One region of the Streptomyces sp. NPDC001407 genome, then DNA from elsewhere that is predicted to be linked to it. Evidence: riboswitches for the same ligand, from Rfam matches in the RefSeq annotation. Region 1 holds a riboswitch; each other region holds the start of a gene.

Evidence for each region. Region 1 has a riboswitch for cyclic di-AMP ahead of ACFY1P_RS24290 (peptidoglycan DD-metalloendopeptidase family protein). Riboswitches for the same ligand answer to the same signal wherever they lie in the genome.
Region 2: it holds a riboswitch for cyclic di-AMP, as region 1 does, so the genes downstream of both, ACFY1P_RS12895 (C40 family peptidase) here and ACFY1P_RS24290 (peptidoglycan DD-metalloendopeptidase family protein) in region 1, are expected to answer to the same signal.
Region 3: it holds a riboswitch for cyclic di-AMP, as region 1 does, so the genes downstream of both, ACFY1P_RS13350 (C40 family peptidase) here and ACFY1P_RS24290 (peptidoglycan DD-metalloendopeptidase family protein) in region 1, are expected to answer to the same signal.

Annotation. Positions count from the first base shown of each region.
Region 1 is NZ_JBIAWF010000019.1:27,688-31,956, reverse strand. It holds gene ACFY1P_RS24295 (DEAD/DEAH box helicase) at 1-1,561, shown strand, start outside; cyclic di-AMP (ydaO/yuaA leader) riboswitch at 2,410-2,544, shown strand; gene ACFY1P_RS24290 (peptidoglycan DD-metalloendopeptidase family protein) at 2,556-3,797, shown strand; gene ACFY1P_RS24285 (MFS transporter) at 3,871-4,269, shown strand, end outside.
Region 2 is NZ_JBIAWF010000007.1:124,445-128,713, forward strand. It holds gene ACFY1P_RS12885 (helix-turn-helix transcriptional regulator) at 1-661, opposite strand, end outside; gene ACFY1P_RS12890 (ATP-binding protein) at 903-1,343, shown strand; gene ACFY1P_RS12895 (C40 family peptidase) at 1,423-1,893, opposite strand; cyclic di-AMP (ydaO/yuaA leader) riboswitch at 1,898-2,095, opposite strand; gene ACFY1P_RS12900 (urease subunit gamma) at 2,872-3,174, shown strand; gene ACFY1P_RS12905 (urease subunit beta) at 3,189-3,500, shown strand; gene ACFY1P_RS12910 (urease subunit alpha) at 3,493-4,269, shown strand, end outside.
Region 3 is NZ_JBIAWF010000007.1:231,658-235,926, forward strand. It holds gene ACFY1P_RS13340 (hypothetical protein) at 1-450, shown strand, start outside; gene ACFY1P_RS13345 (glutamate--cysteine ligase) at 488-1,570, opposite strand; cyclic di-AMP (ydaO/yuaA leader) riboswitch at 1,901-2,078, shown strand; gene ACFY1P_RS13350 (C40 family peptidase) at 2,082-2,555, shown strand; gene ACFY1P_RS13355 (S1 family peptidase) at 2,648-3,685, opposite strand; gene ACFY1P_RS13360 (hypothetical protein) at 4,165-4,269, opposite strand, start outside.

The DNA of each region.
Region 1 (4,269 bases):
GCCCCGCCAGCGCGGTGGCGGCGGCCAGTCCGCCCGCGGCGGCCAGGCGCCCCGCCGCCGTCCCGCGGCTCCCGTCCAGGGGGAGTTCGAGACTCCGGTCTCCACCACCCCGGCCCTGCCGCCGGTGGCCTCCTTCGCCGACCTGGACATGCCAAACGGCCTGCTCGCCACGCTGACCCGCGAAGGCGTCACCGAGCCGTTCCCGATCCAGGCCGCCACCCTTCCCAACTCGCTGAGCGGCCGTGACGTCCTCGGCCGCGGCCGTACGGGCTCCGGCAAGACGCTGGCCTTCGGTCTGGCGCTGCTCGCCCGCACGACCGGCCGCCGCGCCGAGCCGGGCCGCCCGCTCGCCCTCGTGCTCGTCCCCACCCGCGAGCTGGCGCAGCAGGTCACCGACTCCCTCAGCCCGTACGCCACCGCGGTCAACCTGCGGATCGCCACCGTCGTCGGCGGCATGTCCATCGGCCGGCAGGCGCAGAGCCTGGCGCGCGGCGCCGAGGTCCTGGTCGCCACCCCCGGCCGGCTCGCCGATCTGATCCAGCGCGGCGACTGCAAGCTCGGCGACGTGCGGATCACGGTCCTGGACGAGGCCGACCAGATGGCCGACATGGGCTTCCTGCCGCAGGTCACCAAGCTGCTCGACCAGGTCGACCCGGACGGCCAGCGCATGCTGTTCTCCGCGACCCTGGACCGCAACGTCGACCGCCTCGTGCGCCGCTTCCTCTCCGACCCGGTGACGCACTCCGTCGACGCCTCGGTCGGCGCGGTCTCCACGATGGAGCACCACCTGCTCTTCGTGACCGACGCGGACAAGAAGGAAGCGGTCACCCGGATCGCCGCCCGCGAAGGCCGCGTGATCATGTTCGTCGACACCAAGCGCGGCGCCGACCGCCTGGTGAAGAAGCTGCTCTCCGAGGGCGTGCGCGCCGGGGCGCTGCACGGCGGCAAGAGCCAGCCGCAGCGCAACCGCACGCTGGAGCTCTTCCGTACGGACCAGGTCACCGCGCTGGTCGCCACCAACGTCGCCGCCCGCGGCATCCACATCGACGGCCTCGACCTCGTCGTGAACATCGACCCGCCGATGGACCACAAGGACTACCTGCACCGCGGCGGCCGCACGGCCCGCGCGGGCGAGTCCGGCACGGTCGTCACCCTCGTCCTGCCCGAGCAGCGGCGCGAGATGACCCGCATGATGGCCACGGCGAAGATCACCCCCAACGTCCTCAAGACGCACCCCCGCGACCCCGAGCTGGAGCGGATCACCGGGGCGCGTGAGCCCAGTGGTGTCGCGGTGGTCATAGCGCCTCCGGTCGCCGCGCAGCCGCAGGGGCAGGCAGGCGCGAAGAAGCCGTCCCGCTCGCGCGGTTCGGGCTCGGGTGCTCGCGGCCGTACGCGTACGGAGCCGAACGCCGGCAATGGTGGTGGCGGCTACCGCGGCTTCGGCACCGGCACGGGTCAGGGTCAGGGCGGCGGCTCGCGCCGGTCTGGTGGGACGCGGCCGGGCAATGCGGTTCGCCGGGGCGGCGGGGGCGGGGGCTCGCGGCGCGGGCCCAAGGTCTGACGGTCGGGTTTGGACGCCCTTGCGGGCGTGGCCTCAATCGCCGGCCGGGCTGGGTTGTGGTGGGTGCGCTTTCCGCTGGGTGCGGGGGCGGTTCTGGGTGCGGGTGCGTTGCGCCTGCGGCGGGTGGCCTCAATCGCCGGCCGGGCTTGGGTTGTGGTGGGTGCCGGGAGTGGGGCCTCCGGGCTGAGGACCTGGAACGCGGTGCGGGCGCCGTGCCTCGTATTGCCGTGAAGTCGCACCGCGTTCCAGAACCCCACCCTCCGACCCCACCCCCTCCCACCGGAGGGTGACATCACGCTTCGGGGCACGCCATGCTTTTGTTTTTCAGCCCGTTGGGGGCACCTCTGGGGGCACCCCCGGACGGAGTCTGGGGGAGGTAGCTGGGGGAGTTTGAGGACGCGGCCGCAGGCCGCCCCCGCCGCAGGCGGCATCGGGCGTGCAGGTCGGGGTCTGGGGCGGAGCCCCAGTTTCGGGAAGGGGCGGGGTAGGGGAAAAAGCCCGCCGCAGGCGCCCACCCACCCGCAGCCAGGGGGCCAAGGCGGAGCCCCCACGCGGAGCCCCAAGACACAGCCAGGAAGCGGCGGGGTGGGAGAACATCCCCGCCGCTGAGCCCAAATCCGCCCCCCACCCCCAGTAGTGGATCTTGATCGTTCCGCATTCCCTCGGAATAAGGACCACATTAAGAAGTCGGCCTCCTCGCCAAGTCCTGACCAAGGAGCCGACCGATTCAGCCTTTCGGCTTGGAAACTGCACGGTCTGTCTATTAACGTTCGATAACGACGTGCGGTCCTCATCACCGTCGCAAGAGGCGGCGCCGTGCGCCTTCGCCGAATCCCGCGGGCACAGCAAGAGCTGATACACCAGCACCATCTGGGAACCGGGGAACCACTCGCCCTGGGGTGAATCGGGCCGCACCCGGCTCGTAGGAGACCTTCCTGCTCCGAACCCGACAGCTAACCCGGTAGGCGAGAAGGAAGGAAAGGAGTGCGCCCCCGTGGCGTCCAACGAGCCTGTCCTCGACCCCACTCTGCACGGGTCGTACGAGCCCTACGCACCTGAACTTCCGATCGTGCCCGCGTATATGACCGCCCATATGGCGACGCCTCCGCCGGGCACGGCCGACGAGCCCGCGATCGCTCCTCCGGCACCGGGCTTCGCCGTCGCTCCTCAGCGGACGGTGCCTCAGCCGACGGGCTCTCAACCGACCGTTCCCCACTGGGCCGTGACCGAGCCTGCCGTGACCGACCCCGCCGCCACCCCGGCCCGTGGCGGGAGCGGCGGCCGGCACCGCGTCGCCAAGCAGCGCGGCGGCACGATGGCCCGCAGCGGCGCCGTCCTCGGCGTCGGCGTCATCGCGGCGGTCGGCGCGGGCGGCATGGCGAGCGCGCAGGACCGTCCGGCGGCACCGATATCGGTACCCGACCTGGCCGGGTCCCTCCTCGGTGGCGGCCAGGCGCACGAGGAGGAGGCCGCGCCCGCCGCGCCCGCTGCCGAGCAGCCGCTCACCCAGGCCGGCCTGAGCACCGAGGAAGCCGCTCAGGGAGCCACGAACGCGGGCGAAGCCCTGCGCGCCCGCATCCTCCAGCAGGCCGAGCACCAGCAGAACGGCGCCGACGACCAGGCGCGCGAGGCCGCCCAGCGCGAGGCGGCCGAGGCGGCGGCGAAGAAGGCGGCGCGGGCGGCCGAGGCCGGAAGAGCGGCCGAGGCGGAGAGGGCGGCGAAGGCCGCCGAGGCCGAGCAGGCGAAGGCGGCGCGGACCGAGGCCCGTCCGGCGGCCGCGGAGGACGCCGCTGCCGACCCCACCGACACCGGCCCCCGTACGCCCGCCGCGCACAGCCCCGGCGCGTACACCCTCCCCGTCGGCTCGTACACCCTGACCGCCGGCTTCGGTCAGGCGGGCAACATGTGGTCCGCGAACCACACCGGCGAGGACTTCGCGGCCCCGACCGGCACGCCGGTCAAGGCGATCGGCAGCGGCACGATCACCCACGCCGGGTGGGCGGGCGCGTACGGCTACCGCATCGTGCTGAAGCTGGACGACGGCACGGAGGTGTGGTTCTGCCACCTGTCGTCGATGGTGGTCACGTCGGGCAAGGTGAACAGCGGTGACGTGATCGGCCGCGTGGGCGCCACCGGCAATGTCACCGGCCCGCACCTCCACCTGGAGATCCGCCCGGACGGCGGGGCCCCGGTCGACCCGCTGCCCTGGCTGCGCGAGCGGGGCCTGGAGCCGTAGCCCCGGGCCCGTCCCCGTACGGTGTCGCGCGTCCGCCGCGCATACCTGTCGCGGACAGGGGCACTCGGATGCCGTGACAGCCACGATCACCACCTCCGTACCGGCCCGTCTGGACCGCCTCCCCTGGTCCCGCTGGCACTGGATGGTGGTGATCGGCCTCGGCACCGTCTGGATCCTGGACGGCCTGGAGGTCACGGTCGTCGGCAACATCGCCGGCCGCCTCGCCGAGCGGGGCAGCGGCCTGCCGGTCACCTCGGGCGAGATCACCGGCCTGGCCGCGGCCCTCTATGTGGCGGGGGCGTGTTCCGGCGCGCTCTTCTTCGGCCGTCTCACCGACCGGTTCGGCCGCAAGAAGCTGTTCATCGTCACCCTCGCCGTCTATCTGGCCGCGACGGCACTGACCGCCCTGTCGTTCTCCTCCTGGTGGTTCTTCACCTTCCGCTTCCTGACCGGATTCGGCATCGGAGGCGAG
Region 2 (4,269 bases), on a different contig from region 1:
TGTGGCCGCTCCTGGAGAACGGCAGTACATGCAGCCGCACATGACGCTGTGCACCCGTTTCCACCAGGTGTCGCAACTGCCCGGCCATGACCTCCCGTCCGCCGACCTGATGGCGGAGCACCGCCTCGTCCAGCACGGCGCACAACTCCAGTGGGCTGGCGCCACCCAGCACCGACTGCCGTGCCATGCGCACCCGGACCAGCTTCTCGACCTGTTCCGGCGGCGGGTCGTTGAGCGCCGCACGGGTCACGGCGCGGGCGTAGGCGGGAGTCTGGAGGAGGCCCGGCACGACCGTCGTCTCCAGGGTGCGTAACCGCGACGCCTCCGATTCCAGGCTGATGAAGTCGAGATACGCCGGGGGCAGCAGATTGCGGTAGGCGTACCACCAGCCCCGGCGGCCGCCCTCCGCATCGGCGGTGCCCGCCCCGCACAGCGCTCCCAGCAGCGCGCGCAGTTCGGGGTCCGACACTCCGTACGCGTCCAGCAGCAGCGCGACGTCCGAGGACTTCACGCCACTGCTGCCCGTCTCGATCCGGCTGACTTTCGACTGGTGCCAGCCCACCGCGTGGGCGGCCTCCAGGCTGGTCAGTCCCGCGAGTTCGCGCTGGCGGCGCAGCTCACCGCCGAGTTTGCGGCGGCGCACCGCGGGTCCGTTTCGCATAGCCCTGCCTCCGCCCGTGGTGAACCTGGTGTTTCTTGTCAATAGACCACTGTGCCGCCGGAATCCGGTCGCTCGTCGTAGAGTTCACCGCTTCGAGCGACAGATATATGCAGATCTCGGGAGATCGCCCGCATCCTCACCATTTCCGGTGGCAGGCTGTCGCGCAGAGCCGACCGGAAGCGCTCTCGACTTCACGGCGCATTGCGTCGGAGTCCGCTCCCGGCGGGAAAGGGACTGCGCCATGGCAGATCATCAAGAAGCCACCGTCACCCTGCCGAGCGCCCCCGCCTCGGTCTCCACCGCACGCCGCTATGTGGCCGGCGTGCTCGCGGACTGGGGGCTGCCGGGCGGCACGGAAGCCGCCGAGACCGTGCGGCTGATCGTCTCCGAGCTCGCCACCAACGCCGTGCAGCACACCCGCGGCCAGTCGCCCACCTTCACCGTCGAGGTCCGGCTCGAACTCGACCGGCAGTTGCGGATCGGGGTCACGGACAGCCACCCGCGCTTGCCCCGCAGACTGCCCGCCGCCGTCCAGCAGGACAACGGGCGGGGCCTGGTCATCATCCGCTGCCTCACCGCGGAGCGCGGGGGAAGGGTCTTCTTCACCCCGAACCCGGACGGCGGCAAGACCGTGTGGATCTCGTTGCCCTGGACGGTGCCCGCCCTCAGCGCCGAACGGTGAGGGCGGGGCCGGGGCCCCGCACGGCGTGCGGGGCCCCGGCGCGGCGTCGCGGCCGCGTGCTGCCGGGCGTGAGGGCCGGTCAGTCCACCCGGCCGTAGCGGACGTTGTTCGTCCAGATCCGCTCCAGACGGACCACCGCGCCGGTCTTGGGCGCGTGCCAGATCTTGCCGCCACCCGCGTATATCCCGACGTGGTAGACACCCTGGCCGGAGACGAAGAACACCAGGTCACCGGCTTCGCGGGCGGAGCGGGAGATGTGGGTGGTCCGGTTGTACTGCTCGGCGGCGGTGCGGGGCAGGCTCTTCCCGGCCCGCTTGAAGGAGTAGAGGGTCAGGCCCGAGCAGTCGAAGCGGTAAGGGCCGGTCGCACCCCATTGATAGGGCGAGCCCTGTTTCGAGGCCGCGATGTGCAGTGCTTCGGTGGCGACGGTCGATGCCGCTGCCCCTGTCGCGCCGCCCGGCACCAGCACCGTGGCGCCGACGGCGGCGAGCGTGAGCGCGGAGGCCGCGCCGGCCCTGGACATCATTGACGGACGTTTGTGCGCGCCCATGTGCCAACCCTTCGTCAGCCGCCTGTGAAGGATGACCTGTCGGGTTCGGGCAGGCGAAGATGCCCGGCCGTGTCAACGGCTTCACCCCAAGGGCCGACCGCACTACTCTTGGTCGTCCCACCGTGCTCGGGTCCTCCATCCCCACCGGTGCGATCGGTCGACCCGGCATCCAGACAGCGGCGGGGTTCGGCGTCCGCCTGGACCGCCCCGCCGGGATGGCGGGGTCTTGTCGTCGACGGGATCTTGGCGCAGCCCAGGTACGGATTCCGAGCGGAACCAGAGGTATGTGAGGCTGCTCACTCCTGGGCAATTCCGCTGGACACGACGGGGATTGTCCGTTTCGGCGAAGCCCTGTTGAGCCGCTGGCCTGGGGCCCGTCGACAGGGCTCCGGCGCGGCGTGCGTGCCCGGCTGAAATCGATCACCGCGCCTCGTCTACGACACCGTCCGGCGTCTGGGGGAGCGGTGTTTATTCGCCCGCCGACCCGTGATCCATGGGCGCGGGCGGGAGTGTGAGCGGGATGGCGCCCCGGACGCGCCGCCGCGCCCCGGCCCGGACCGGCACCGGACGCGCCAGGGTGCTCCCGGGCAACTCCCGCCCACCGTCCTCGAACGCGGCTGCGAGGACTTCTCCCGGCCCCGTGCGGCCGACGCGCGCGGTCTGCGGCGCCCGTAGTCCGTCGTACGTGTCATGAGGGAGCGGCGGAGTGATCCGGACCAGAAGATCCAGTAGATGCAGACAGCAGCGGCACCAAGTCCCGGCCCGGATCGCCGGATCCGCCCCTTCCGCCCCTCCGGTCCCTCCCGACTCCTCTGGCCATGGATGCGCAAAGAGTCAGTTAACGCGTTGGAAAAGCTTCCGCTCTAATCTGCAATCCCTGGCCGTCCGATGAAGAACCCCAGGTCAAAGGTGTGTAGAACTCTTGTGTGCCCCCGTTGGGTTCCGCTAGGGGGACTGGTTCGTCAGTGAGGTGGACGCATGCAACTCTCCCCGCATGAGCAGGAACGCCTGCTTCTCCATGTGGCCGCCGACGTAGCCGAGAAGCGCCGCGCCCGTGGGGTGCTCCTCAACCACCCCGAGGCGGTGGCCCTGATCACCGTCCACGTCCTGGAAGGCGCCCGCGACGGCCGGACCGTCGCCGAGCTGATGTCCTCCGGGCGCAAGGTGCTCACCCGCGACGAAGTGATGAGCGGCATACCCGAGATGATCCACGAGGTCCAGGTGGAGGCCACCTTCCCGGACGGCACCAAGCTCGTCACCGTGCACGAGCCCATCGGCTGAAGGGGAAGACCGCCATGATTCCCGGAGAGATCCTGCTCGCCGACGCCCCCGTACCCCTCAACCAGGGGCTCCACCGCACCCGTCTCACCGTGCTCAACGCCGCCGACCGGCCCGTGCAGGTCGGCTCGCACTATCACTTCGCCGAGGCCAACCCGGGCCTCGACTTCGACCGCGCCGCCGCGCGCGGCAAGCGGCTCGACATCGCCGCCGGCACCGCCGTGCGCTTCGAGCCCGGCATCCCCGTCGAGGTCGGCCTGGTGCCGATCGCCGGCAAGCGGATCGTCGAGGGGCTGCGCGGCGAGTGCGGAGGACCGCTCGATGACTGAGCTCAGCCGGGCCGCGTACGCGGAACTGTTCGGCCCCACTGTCGGCGACCGCATCCGCCTCGCCGACACCGACCTCCTCGTCGAGATCGAGGAGGACCGCAGCGGGGGCCCCGGCCACGCCGGGGACGAGGCGGTCTTCGGCGGCGGCAAGGTCATCCGGGAGTCCATGGGCCAGTCCCGCGCGACCCGCGCCGACGGCGCCCCCGACACCGTCATCACCGGCGCCGTCGTCCTCGACCACTGGGGCGTCGTCAAGGCCGACATCGGCATCCGCGACGGCCGCATCACCGGCATCGGCAAGGCCGGCAACCCCGACACCATGGACGGTGTCCACCCCGACCTCGTCATCGGCCCCGAGACCGAGATCATCGCGGGCAACGGGAAGATCCTCACCGCCGGGGCCGTCGACGCCCACGTCCACTTCATCTGCCCGCAGATCGCGGACGAGGCCCTCGCCTCCGGCGTCACCACGCTGGTGGGCGGCGGCACCGGCCCGGCCGAGGGCAGCAAGGCCACCACCATCACCCCCGGCTCCTGGCACCTTGCCCGGATGTTCGAGGCGATGGAGGGCTACCCGCTCAACGTCGGCTTCCTCGGCAAGGGCAACACCGTCTCCTACGACTCCATGCGCGCCCAACTGCGCGCCGGAGCCGTCGGCTTCAAGATCCACGAGGACTGGGGGGCCACCCCCGCCGTCATCGACGCCTGCCTGGCCGTCTGCGAGGAGAGCGGCGCCCAGCTCGCCATCCACACCGACACGCTCAACGAG
Region 3 (4,269 bases), on a different contig from region 1:
GCCCCGCTGGCCTCGGAGGCCCCGGAGCTCATCGTCGCCGTGGTCTTCGCGTGGCGGCTGCGGGCGAGCGACGGACTCGGCGCGCTGCTGTCCAGCAAGGTCAACCAGTGGACGCTGCTGGTCGGTTGCCTGCCGCTGGCCCACGCGCTGGGCGGCGGGGGAGCGGCCCTGCCGCTGGTGACCCGCCAGGTCGACGAGGTCGCCCTGACCGCGGCCCAGACCGTCCTCGCCGTGGTGGTCCTGCTCGACCTGCGGTTCGTGCGCCTCCAGGCAGCCGGTCTCTTCGTCCTCTTCGCGGTGCAGTTCGCCCTGCCGGGCGAGTCCGCCCGGCTCCTCATGACCTATGTGTATCTGGGCCTCGCCGTCGTGCTGCTGGCCACCCGCGTCCGTCAGCTGCCCGCCACGGCCCGTGCGCTGGGCGGGCGCATCGAGGGTGACCCGCACTACTGACGCGGCGGCGCTCGGCCCGGCAGGCCGTGGCCGCCGGTCACGGTTCGGTGATGAGATCGGTGAGGGCCTTGATGCCGTCCGCCGCCAGCACCCGGCGCTGCCGGTCCGCCGGGGTGCCCCGCCGCAGCAGGCGGTGCACCAGCGAGCTCACCTGCTGGAGGTCACCGGCCTCCTCCAGCGCCTGCCCGATGTGCCCGAGCAGGGTCTGCACGACGTCCTCGGCACCGCGGCGCTTGCCCTCGGGGTCGACGAGCACGCCTTCCAGGCCGTGCCGGGCGGCGTGCCAGTTCGCGGCGCCGAGCAGCTCCGGCGGGCAGTACGCCGCCCGGCGGCCGCTCTTCTCGTCGCGGATGGCGGTCGCCACCATGCCGCGCACTATCCCGGCGAACATCACGGCGTCGTCGGCGCGCAGCTGGACGTCCAGACAGCGCACCTCGATCGTGGGATAGCGGTCGGACAGCCTGGCCTGCCAGTACAGCTGCCCCCGGTCGCTGATCGCCCCGGCGACGAAGAGCGCCTGGATACGCTCCTCGTAGTCGGCGAGATCGGTGAAGTGCGGAGGCGGGCCGCTGACGGGCCAGCGGCTGTAGACCACGGTGCGCCAGCTGGCGAAGCCGGTGTCGTGGCCGTGCCACATCGGTGAGTTGGCCGCCATGGCCACCAGCACGGGCAGCCAGGGGCGGACGCGGTTGAGGACGGCGACGCCCATCTCCCGGTCGGGGATGGCGATATGCACATGCATCCCGTTGACCAGTTGCTCGTCGACCAGTTGGGCAGCCCGGCTGCGCATCGCCAGATAGCGCGGATGCCGGGTGACGGGTACGGGCACCAGGCCCGCGCGGGGTGACGTGCCGGACGCCGCGATCCGGCAGCCGTTCCGCTTGGCGGCGGAGCTCACCGCGTGGCGCAGCCGCAGCAGATGCCCGCTCGCCTCCGCGAGGTCCGCGCAGACCGGAGTGGCCACTTCCACCTGGGCCTGCAACAACTCCGCCTGAATCTCCCGCTCGTGCACGACCGGCTCCAGGTCCACCGCGGCGCAGACCTGCTCCGCCTTGGCAACGGGCAGTGCGGTGGCCGGGTCGAGCAGAAGATACTCCTCCTCGATCCCTAGGGTGAGCATGCCGTAGGGCTACCCTCGCGCTGTCACGGCGAACCGTGCGCTCCCCGCGGTCGCGTGTTTCTGACGCAAAGACGTCCGCCCTCCCGCGCGTACCGGCAGCGGAACGGATCCGGGTGACCGGATTTCAGTCGCCGGATTACCTCAACTCCCAAGAACGAAAAGGAGTTGCCTGATTTCCGTGCGCCGGAAAAGCACCCCGGTTCCACGAATGCCGTGAAGTGAAGAAGTTCACAGAAAGCCGTTCTGGCTCCGGTTTCCGGGACTTCGTGATGCAGGATCGTCACTCGAACACAAGATCCCGTCACCGAGACGGGCACCCCGGGCGGACGCCGAGTCCTGCCGCCGTTCCGGGTGCGGAGCAGACCGACTGGATCGGCAGGAGCGGGAGACCCAGGTACGGCGGACCACGATGGCGGTGGTCCTTGGGGTGAAGCCACGGATGTGGCCGGGCAACTTCGACAGCCCGAACCCGACAGGTCATCTTTCGCAGGCGGATGACGAAGGGTTTGACATGTCTGCGTTCCCCGGCATATCCACGCTGGTTTCCCGGGCCGGCGCCGCGACCGTCCTCACCGCCGCCACCGTCACCGCCTCGATGCTGCTGCCCGGAGTGGCGGCCGACGCCCAGGCGGCGACCCCGGGTCAGGCCGCGCTGAAGGTCGCCGCTTCCAAGAAGGGCTCGCCCTACCAGTACGGCGCCGCGGGCCCCAACCGCTTCGACTGCTCGGGCCTGACGCTCTACTCGTTCAAGAAGGTCGGCAAGAACCTGCCGCGCACCGCGCAGGACCAGTACAACAAGACCCGGCACCTCTCCGCCGGCTCCCGCCAGACCGGCGACCTCGTCTTCTTCCACTCCGGCAGCAACGTCTACCACGTGGGCATCTACGCCGGGGACAACAAGATCTGGCACTCGCCCAAGCCCGGCGCGTCCGTCCGCCTGGAGAAGATCTGGAGCGGCAGCGTCTGGTACGGCCGCGTCAACTGACCCCCGCGGACCACGGGAGACGGCCCCCGCCGCCGGAAGGCGCGCACGGGGGCCGTGTGCCGGTGTGAGCGGTGCAGCTGCGCGGTGGAGGATCAGGGCAGCTGCGCCCCGAAGGCCTGCAGGGCCGCGGGAACCGGCTGGAAGAAGGTCTCGCCGCCGGAGGAGCAGTCCCCGCTGCCGCCCGAGGTGAGGCCCAGTGCCGCGTCGTTGTCGAAGAGGGCGCCGCCGCTGTCGCCCGGCTCGGCGCACACGCTGGTGTCGATCAGGCCGTCGACCTGGCCCTCCTGGTAGTTGACGGTCGCGTTGAGGCCGGTGACCTGGCCGTCGTGCAGGCCGCTGGTGCTGCCGCTGCGCTGCACCTGCTCGCCGACGGTCGCCTCGGCGGCCCGGCTGATGTTCTGCCGGCCGCCGTTGTAGAGGTCTACCGCGCTGGTGTGGTCGGAGGAGCCGGTGTAGCGCACCAGGGCGTAGTCGTGGCCGGGGAAGGTCGAGCTCTCCGTCGTGCCGGCCTGGGCGCCGCCCTGCGAGTCGGACCAGTCGGCCGAGGCGTTGCCGCAGTGTCCGGCCGTCAGGAAGTACGGCTGCCCGTCCTTGGTGACGTTGAAGCCGAGCGAACAGCGCACCCCGCTGCCCCAGATGGCGTCGCCACCGGCGATGAGCGGCCGGAAGGTGCCGGCCGTCCTTCTGAGCGTGGCCTTGTCGCCCAGGCTCGCGACGACCTTGTCGAGCCGGCTCAGCCGCGCCCCGCGCACCGTGCTGTCGGCGGTGACGACGACCTTGTTGGTCTTCGGGTCGACCGACCAGGCGGTACCCGGGATGGACGCCCGGTCCTTCAGGATGCCTCTGGCAGAGTCGAGTTCGGCCGCCGAGTGCCGGACCTGCTTGGCCTCGGCGCCCGTGGCCCGTACCTTCGCCGCCGTCGTCGCGTCGAGCACGTCGACGACGAGCCGGTGGGTGGCGGCGTCGTAGTACGAGCCGGCCGTGCTCGCGGGGAGCTCGGCGGCGATCCGCTGGGCGAGGCCGGACGCCTGCTCGGCGGAGAGGGTGTCGGCCGACGGCGCCGACGTGGCGTGGGCGGCCGGCAGGGCGAGTGCGGCGGTCGCGAGGACGGCGGCTGCCGTGCCGGCCATGGCGGAACGGCGTGCGGATATGCGAGGACGTTTCACGTGGCCTCCCGTGGGGGGTGCCCGACGAGTCCGATGTCCGGGCACGGAGGGTGGATGTGACGTGATGACAGGGCCGTGACGGCCGATGCGCCACCCGGGGCCGACCGGGAGCCGCTAGTCGCGTCCATGTCAATTCTCGGAGTATCGGATCGTCCATGTGAACGTTCAAGAGCGACATTCGGTCGTACGGGCGGTGCGCCGACAAGTCCCCTACGTCACACGCGTACCGCGAGCCGCCCTCGTGAACGCCCGTGACGGGCGCGGATGGCTGAGGCGCGGTGAGCGGACAGGAAGGGGCGCGACTGTCCGGATACCGTTCTCTCGAGGGGCGGAGCGAAGGTTTCTTTGCGTTCCTTTAACAGGCCCCGGGGGCGCCGATGACAACGGGCCCCCGACCGTCGAGCGGTCGAAGGCCCGTCCCCGGTGCCTGCCGGGCGTCGCGCCTACTGCGCGCCCGTCGTGTGCGTCGGGCGGATCGGCCCGCTGGGCTCCGTCCCCGGGATCGGGGCGCCCTCGGCGTGCTCGATGGGCGCGCCCAGTCCGGCGAG